Regions from separate parts of the Ruminococcus sp. N15.MGS-57 genome, predicted to be linked through region 3. Evidence: predicted binding sites of a transcription regulator. Region 3 holds the regulator's gene; each other region holds the start of a gene.
What was found. Region 3 encodes HrcA, which represses chaperone genes, less so after heat shock. Its sites were predicted from a motif close to TGTTAGCACTCNNNNNNNNNGAGTGCTAACA; they were not measured.

Region 1 (2,280 bases), on a different contig from region 3:
AGCCTCAGCGATAAGCTTACCGATATTCTCATCAGCGGCAGAAACAGCACCTACTCTAGCTATCTCATCAGAGCCTTCTATCTTCTTTGAGTTAGCGACGATAGTTTCAACAGCAGTATCTACAGCCTGATCCATACCTTTCTTAAGTACCATTGGATTAGCACCTGCTGCGATATTCTTCATACCCTCTCTAACAAGAGCCTGAGCAAGCAATGTAGCTGTTGTTGTACCGTCACCGGCAGCGTCGTTAGTCTTAGTAGCGACTTCCTTTACAAGCTGAGCACCCATGTTCTCGAATGGGTCGTCAAGCTCGATCTCCTTAGCTATAGTAACACCGTCGTTTGTGATAAGAGGAGCACCGTACTTCTTATCAAGAACTACATTTCTGCCCTTAGGTCCCAGTGTTATCTTAACAGTGTTTGCGAGCTTGTCGATACCGCTCTGCAAAGCTTTTCTTGCGTCTTCGCCAAAAATTATATCCTTAGCCATTGTAAATTACCTCCGTTTATATACTATTTAAAATGCAGTGAAATTAGTCAACAACTGCGAGAATGTCGTCCATTTTAACTATAATGAACTCTTCACCATCCAGCTTAACATTAGTACCGCTGTACTTAGAAATAAGCACCTTGTCGCCCTTATTAACACCCATAGTAACGTCCTTTTTACCAGGGCCTACAGCTATTACCTCTGCGACCTCAGGCTTTTCCTTAGCTGAGCCTGTGAGAATGATACCACTCTTTGTGGTTTCCTCAGCCTCTGTCATCTTAACTACAACTCTGTCCTGCAATGGTTTGATCGCCATGATAAGTTCCTCCTTTTATGATACCTTTTAATATGCTAAATTAGAATCCTTCGTGGTCGTACCTATGTTTTCAGCACTCTCACGCTCGGATTGTTAGCACTCAGTCTTTCTGAGTGCTAATTATATTTTAGCACCTTTTTCGCAAAATTCAAGTCATTTAAGGTCATTTATGTGATTTTTGTAGGGTTGCACAATATCTATCAAGCTAAAAATTGGTTTTGGAAGCATATTGTACAATTTATTAAGGGGTATTGCAGGTCTGAAATCAGATTTTCGGGTGGGGATAAATGTATTCAATGGAGGTATGCGTATCAACAGTATCCATAATTGTAGGGGACGACGCCCTCGGCGTCCCGTTCGGAGGGGTAACTCCGTGGTTTTGGTATCTTCGATGTTGAATTATTCGGGGTGACATTGTTGTGATAATCTCCGTTAATTCAATGGGCGAGGAATATCGGGACGCCCATTTCTGTGAAACAGAAATTGCGTCGCTCCCCTACAGGTGCGGTGGGCAAGTTTTTCGGTTGCCAAACCGTGTTGTAATTGTGGGCTTGTTCCTTCGACGGGCGAACGGTGTTCGCCCCTACAGATTTGTTGCCGTGGGGTTATCCGTATTTTATATTCAATTTTCAAGCTTCAAACAAGGTGCAGGAAGTGCTTTTCTGTGCGATCAGAACCTCTCATCGTGTTCACCTAACTCACGTTGACAAAATGTTTCCTCATACACTGCTACCTTGCAGGATATTCGATTTGGGATAATACCCTTATACTTATCCCGAAAAAGGGGTAATTTGTTGCATAAAAAATGCAACAATTGCAGAAATGTTGCCAAATTAAAAGATAAATCATTTGTTTGCACAAGTTTAGTTGTCAAAATTTGTGCAGTTATTACAGAAAATTATTACAGAAATATTGATGAAAATACGAGAAAAAATAGTGTGTCTATGCAGTTATCCCACAATTTTAATATATATCAATATATGCAATTTTGATAAAAAACAGTTGACAAACGGGTGCGATTTGGTGTATTATTGTATTGTAATCGTTTAATCGTTAAGATCAAACAATAATATATTCGGAGGTCAAAATTATGGCAGAGTATTTTAAGGATATTCCAAAGATCAAGTATGAGGGTGTAAACTCAACTAATCCCCTCTCTTTTAAGTATTATAACCCAGATGAGGTTGTAATGGGCAAGACTATGAGAGAACAGCTCAAGTTCGCTCTTTCATGGTGGCACACAATGGGTGGCGACGGCACTGATATGTTCGGCTGCGGCACTACTGACAAGACTTGGGGCGAGGCTGCTCCTGAGGCAAGAGCTAAGAAGAAGGTCGATGTTGCTTTCGAGATAATGGACAAGCTTTCTATCGACTATTTCTGCTTCCATGACCGTGACCTTTCTCCTGAGTACGGTGATCTCGGCACCACTAACGCAAAGCTTGCTGAGGTAGTTGACTACATAGCTGAAAAAA
Region 2 (2,280 bases), on a different contig from region 3:
AGGCTTATTAATAGGCTTTTTGGATAAAAAAATATCGGGTGGCTGTCAATTTGTTATTGGCAGTCACCCGTTTTTTGTTTGTGATTTTTAGCTGTTTGCTTGGACAAGACTCTTTATTATCGGTATGATAAGGCAGAGCATATATACTATAGTGGCAGGGTTTGTAAAGACATATCTGCGGCACTCTTTTGGTGTAAGCACGTTTTCGCTGTCATCAATGAGAAGCTTTTTAAGGCTTGTGAAAAGCACCATAAAGCCCACCAGACCTATGACTATCTCAGCAACGCTCATGAAGGTCTCATAGTGTTCAAGCCCTATTGCATCAGATATGGACGAGAAGTTTGCAAGCAGATTGTTTAGACAGTGTATTATAACTGTTGGCAGTATCGAGCCGCACTTTGCGGCGATAATAGCGTAAACAAGTCCTGTGCCGAATGCCGAAGCCGCCTGAGGGATATTTCCGTGCATAAGTCCGAATGCAAGTGCCGAGAAAAGCACCGCCGCACCCCTTCCGTATGGGCTTAGAGCCGTGAGGATCGCTCCACGGTAGATAAATTCCTCCACGATAGGGGCTATTATCACAACGTATGAGAACTGCACTATTACTGCAAGGGCAGAGGGCTGATGAATGGAAAAATCGCTTGTGGGAACTGTCACTCCGTTTTGACCAAGTATACCCGTGAGGATAGATATGAGCTGTGACAGCAGAATGTTTATCACAAAGCAGGCTGAAAACCATTTTAACCCTTTTACTGCCGTGTCTTTTTTCGGCTTTATGAAGCTTGATTCTCGTTTTCGGAAAAGTATAGCAAAAACTATCCCAAAAACAAGCACGCTCATAAGAGTGATAAACAAATTTGCCGTCATGGAAAAAGTAGTTGAGCTTATAAAAGCGGTCTGCTTTTTCAGATAGCTGAGAACTGCCGAGTAGCTAAGAGTGATTTTTCCTGAGTGGTAAGTGTATGCAACGTAAAAGAATAACACTGCGAATATCCTGTTTAGCAGGTTGTATAAAATGAGCAGAAGTGAAATTTTCACGCAATCTATAGTAAGAAGTTTCTTTTCCTGCTGTTTTTCAGGGGTCAGCAGAGAAACAGACTTTTTGGTAGTCAAATATTATTCCTCCCTTGTTCGGTCTTATCTATATATTATAACACACAACATGGTGCTTTTGCAAATGGTATTTTGTCAGGTATGTGATGAAATGTTATGAAAATGTAAATAAATAAGAGAAATTTTGTGATAACTATTGCATTTTATCAACCTTGTTGTATAATATAATTAGCACTCAAATAGATAGAGTGCTAATTATATGGAACAGTATTCAAAGAAAGTAAAATATTATTAAGGAAAGGTCGAGATTTTATGCAGACAAAAGAATTTAAGGCAGAATCCAAAAGACTGCTTGATATGATGATCAATTCGATCTACACTCATAAGGAGATTTTTCTCAGAGAGATAATCTCCAATGCAAGCGACGCTATTGATAAGCTGTATTTCAAGTCCTTGACAGACACTTCTGTGGGAATGAAAAAGAGCGACTTCGCTATCAATATCGCTATCGACAAGGAAAACAGAACGCTTACAGTTTCTGATAACGGCATCGGTATGACCGAGGAGGATCTTGAAAACAACCTTGGTACTATCGCAAACTCAGGCTCGTTCGCTTTCAAGAAAGACAATGACCTTGGGGACGATGTTGATATAATCGGTCAGTTCGGTGTAGGCTTCTATTCTACTTTTATGGTAGCAAAGGAAGTTACCGTTGTAACAAAGGCTTTTGGCAGCGATCAGGCTTACAAGTGGACATCTGACGGTGTTGAGGGCTACACAATAGAAGAGTGTGACAAGCCTGACGGCGTCGGCACAACTATCACACTGAAACTCAAGGACGATACTGATGACGAGAAGTATTCAACATATCTTGATCAGTATCAGATACAGTCACTTGTAAAGAAATATTCTGACTACATCAGATTCCCTATCAGAATGGAAGTCGAGCATACTCATTATAATGAGGATGGTAAAGAGCCAGAGGTACACAAGGCTATCGAAACTCTTAACAGCATGACCCCTATCTGGAAGAAGAACAAGAGCGAGCTAAAGGATGAGGATTACAACAACTTCTATATGGAGAAGTTCGGTGACTATGAGCCGCCTGTTGCACATATCCATTCAAAGAACGAGGGCGTTGCAACATATGACGCACTGCTTTATATACCTGCTCGTGCGCCTTTTGACTATTACTCAAAGGACTATGAAAAGGGACTCCAGCTTTAT
Region 3 (2,280 bases):
ACCACGCATATATTGACACAACAACAAACGTTGTTCAAGAGTATTATAACCTCGACAGCAGTGTTTCAGGCGGTGAGGGTCAGATAGTTTACGGCTTTGACGGCGCTACATATGACCTTAAGCAGGTAGTTCTGCTCCCAGAGGGTGCTGACGAATCAAGTGCAGTTTACTTCACTGTAGATTCCATAGGCGAAGCAGACGACAGCCTGCTTGCTGTTCCTGATCTTTCTGCTTATACAAAAGAATAATTTTATCTGATCTTTTTCCAACATCGGGCGGACAGACCACTGCGGTCTGCCCGCTTTTTTGCATTTCCAGCAAAGCGTTGTGCAATATGACGGAAAAGAAGTTCAAATATTTTTGAAATTTGTGAGAAAAATAGTCTTAAACCCCTTGACAAAATCGTCAAAAGGGTATAAACTATACTTAGCACTCGAGAAGAAAGAGTGCTAACACTTAAATACAATAAGTGCTAACAAGAAGAACGGGTGGTGAGCAAATGGACGACCGCAAGCTGAAAATACTTTCAGCGGTAGTCAATGAATATATCGTAACAGGCGAGCCTGTAGGCTCAAAGGCGATAATGGCTCACGTCAAAGCGTCCTCAGCGACCATAAGAAATGAAATGGCAGAACTTGAGAAGCAAGGCTATCTCGAACAGCCACACACCTCCGCAGGCAGAATACCAACATATAAGGGCTACAGGCTTTATGTTGACCAGCTCATGGAGCAAAACCAGCTTACAGCAAATGAAAAGAAGATGCTGGATTCAATGATACCGCAGGAATATGTCACAGAGGAAGACCTTGTGAACAAGGCTTCAATGGCATTGGCGGATCTTACGAAATGTGCGGCGGTGGTCGCAAACGCAACGCCAAAGTTCTCGCTTATCTCAAAGGTAGAGGTAATACCTACAGGAAAGAGAATGTACGTTATTTTGATGATAACGTCCAACGGCTCTATTAAGAATAAGGTTTGCCGATTGGAGTTCGACCTCAGTCAGGATCAGCTTGAGTTTTTTGATAACTTCGTAAAGGAAAATCTCAACGGCGTGCCTATCGACAGTCTTTCGGACGCTTATCTTGAAAAGCTCACAGAAGCAATGGGAACGTACATGATGACCCTTTCACCGCTTGTTTCCGAGATAATGAAGATGACAAAGGAAATGAGCAGCGTGTCTATCAAAGGTCAGAGTAATCTTCTCACCTGCAAGGACTTCAACCAAAATGAGATAATAAGCTTTCTCGATAATCAGAAGGAGCTTAAAGGATTTATTGACGAAACGTTCTCAGGGCTTCACGTTATGTTCTCCCCTGAGCGTGACGGGTTTGTTATCCACAACTCCTCTATTATAACAGCTCCGTTCTCAAAGGACGGCAAAACAGCAGGTGCTCTGGGGCTTATAGGACCTATGAGGCTCGACTATGCGAAGTTTATCCCATATCTCGAGTATTTCACAGGAAAGATATCGGAAATGATATCCGAAAAGCCACAAGAGCAAAACAAAGAAGATGACGAAAATAAATAAAAAGAAAGGCAGGCGGCGTAAATTGAGTAAGGAAACTGAAAAGGACACCGAGCTTGAAAAAGAGGAAAACACCTCTGCTGAAAGCGAAGAAGTGAAAGAAGCGGCGGATACCGCAGAGAATGCCACTGAGGATACAGAGAAAAAGGCGGAGGAGAGCGAAACAGAAAAGCTGAAAAAAGAGCTTGCCGAAGCAAATGACAAGTATCTCAGACTTATGGCTGAATATGATAACTTTAGAAAAAGAAGCGCAAAGGAAAGACTGGAGCTTACAGACACAGCAAAGGGAAATGTGATAAACGGCTTCCTGCCGGTGTTTGATAACTTTGAAAGAGCGTTAGGCACAGAAACTCAGGACGCAGTTTATAAACAGGGTGTTGAAATGATCTTCAATCAGTTCAGCGACGCTCTGAAAAAACTCAACGTTGAGGTCATGGAGCTTGCGGGCAAGGAATTTGACCCGAACGTTGCAACGGCGGTCAGCACAGTTGACGACCCTGACCTGGGTGAAAATATTGTGGCGCAGGTGCTTCAAAACGGCTACACCATAGGCGGCAAGGTAATAAGACACGCAATGGTAATAGTAGCAAACCCATAAACAAAGACATCGGGACTTAAGGTCTTGATATAAATTAAGTAAATTTTGAAAGGACTTGATCTTATGAGCAAAATCATCGGTATAGATTTAGGTACAACAAACTCTTGTGTAGCAGTTATGGAGGGCGGCGAAGCCGTTGTTATCCCTAACAGCGAGG

Region 1: a site for HrcA is predicted at 897-927, ahead of WS40_RS00380 (co-chaperone GroES). Genes of this name have one in related genera too.
Region 2: a site for HrcA is predicted at 1,280-1,310, ahead of htpG (molecular chaperone HtpG). Genes of this name have one in related genera too.

The regions. Positions count from the first base shown of each region.
Region 1 is NZ_LARF01000001.1:90,720-92,999, reverse strand. Features, by position in the region: gene groL (chaperonin GroEL) at 1-489, opposite strand, end outside; gene WS40_RS00380 (co-chaperone GroES) at 533-805, opposite strand; gene xylA (xylose isomerase) at 1,896-2,280, shown strand, end outside.
Region 2 is NZ_LARF01000012.1:11,092-13,371, reverse strand. Features, by position in the region: gene proS (proline--tRNA ligase) at 1-11, shown strand, start outside; gene WS40_RS03600 (CPBP family intramembrane glutamic endopeptidase) at 88-1,113, opposite strand; gene htpG (molecular chaperone HtpG) at 1,366-2,280, shown strand, end outside.
Region 3 is NZ_LARF01000003.1:29,999-32,278, forward strand. Features, by position in the region: gene WS40_RS00950 (hypothetical protein) at 1-248, shown strand, start outside; gene hrcA (heat-inducible transcriptional repressor HrcA) at 500-1,528, shown strand; gene grpE (nucleotide exchange factor GrpE) at 1,551-2,123, shown strand; gene dnaK (molecular chaperone DnaK) at 2,187-2,280, shown strand, end outside.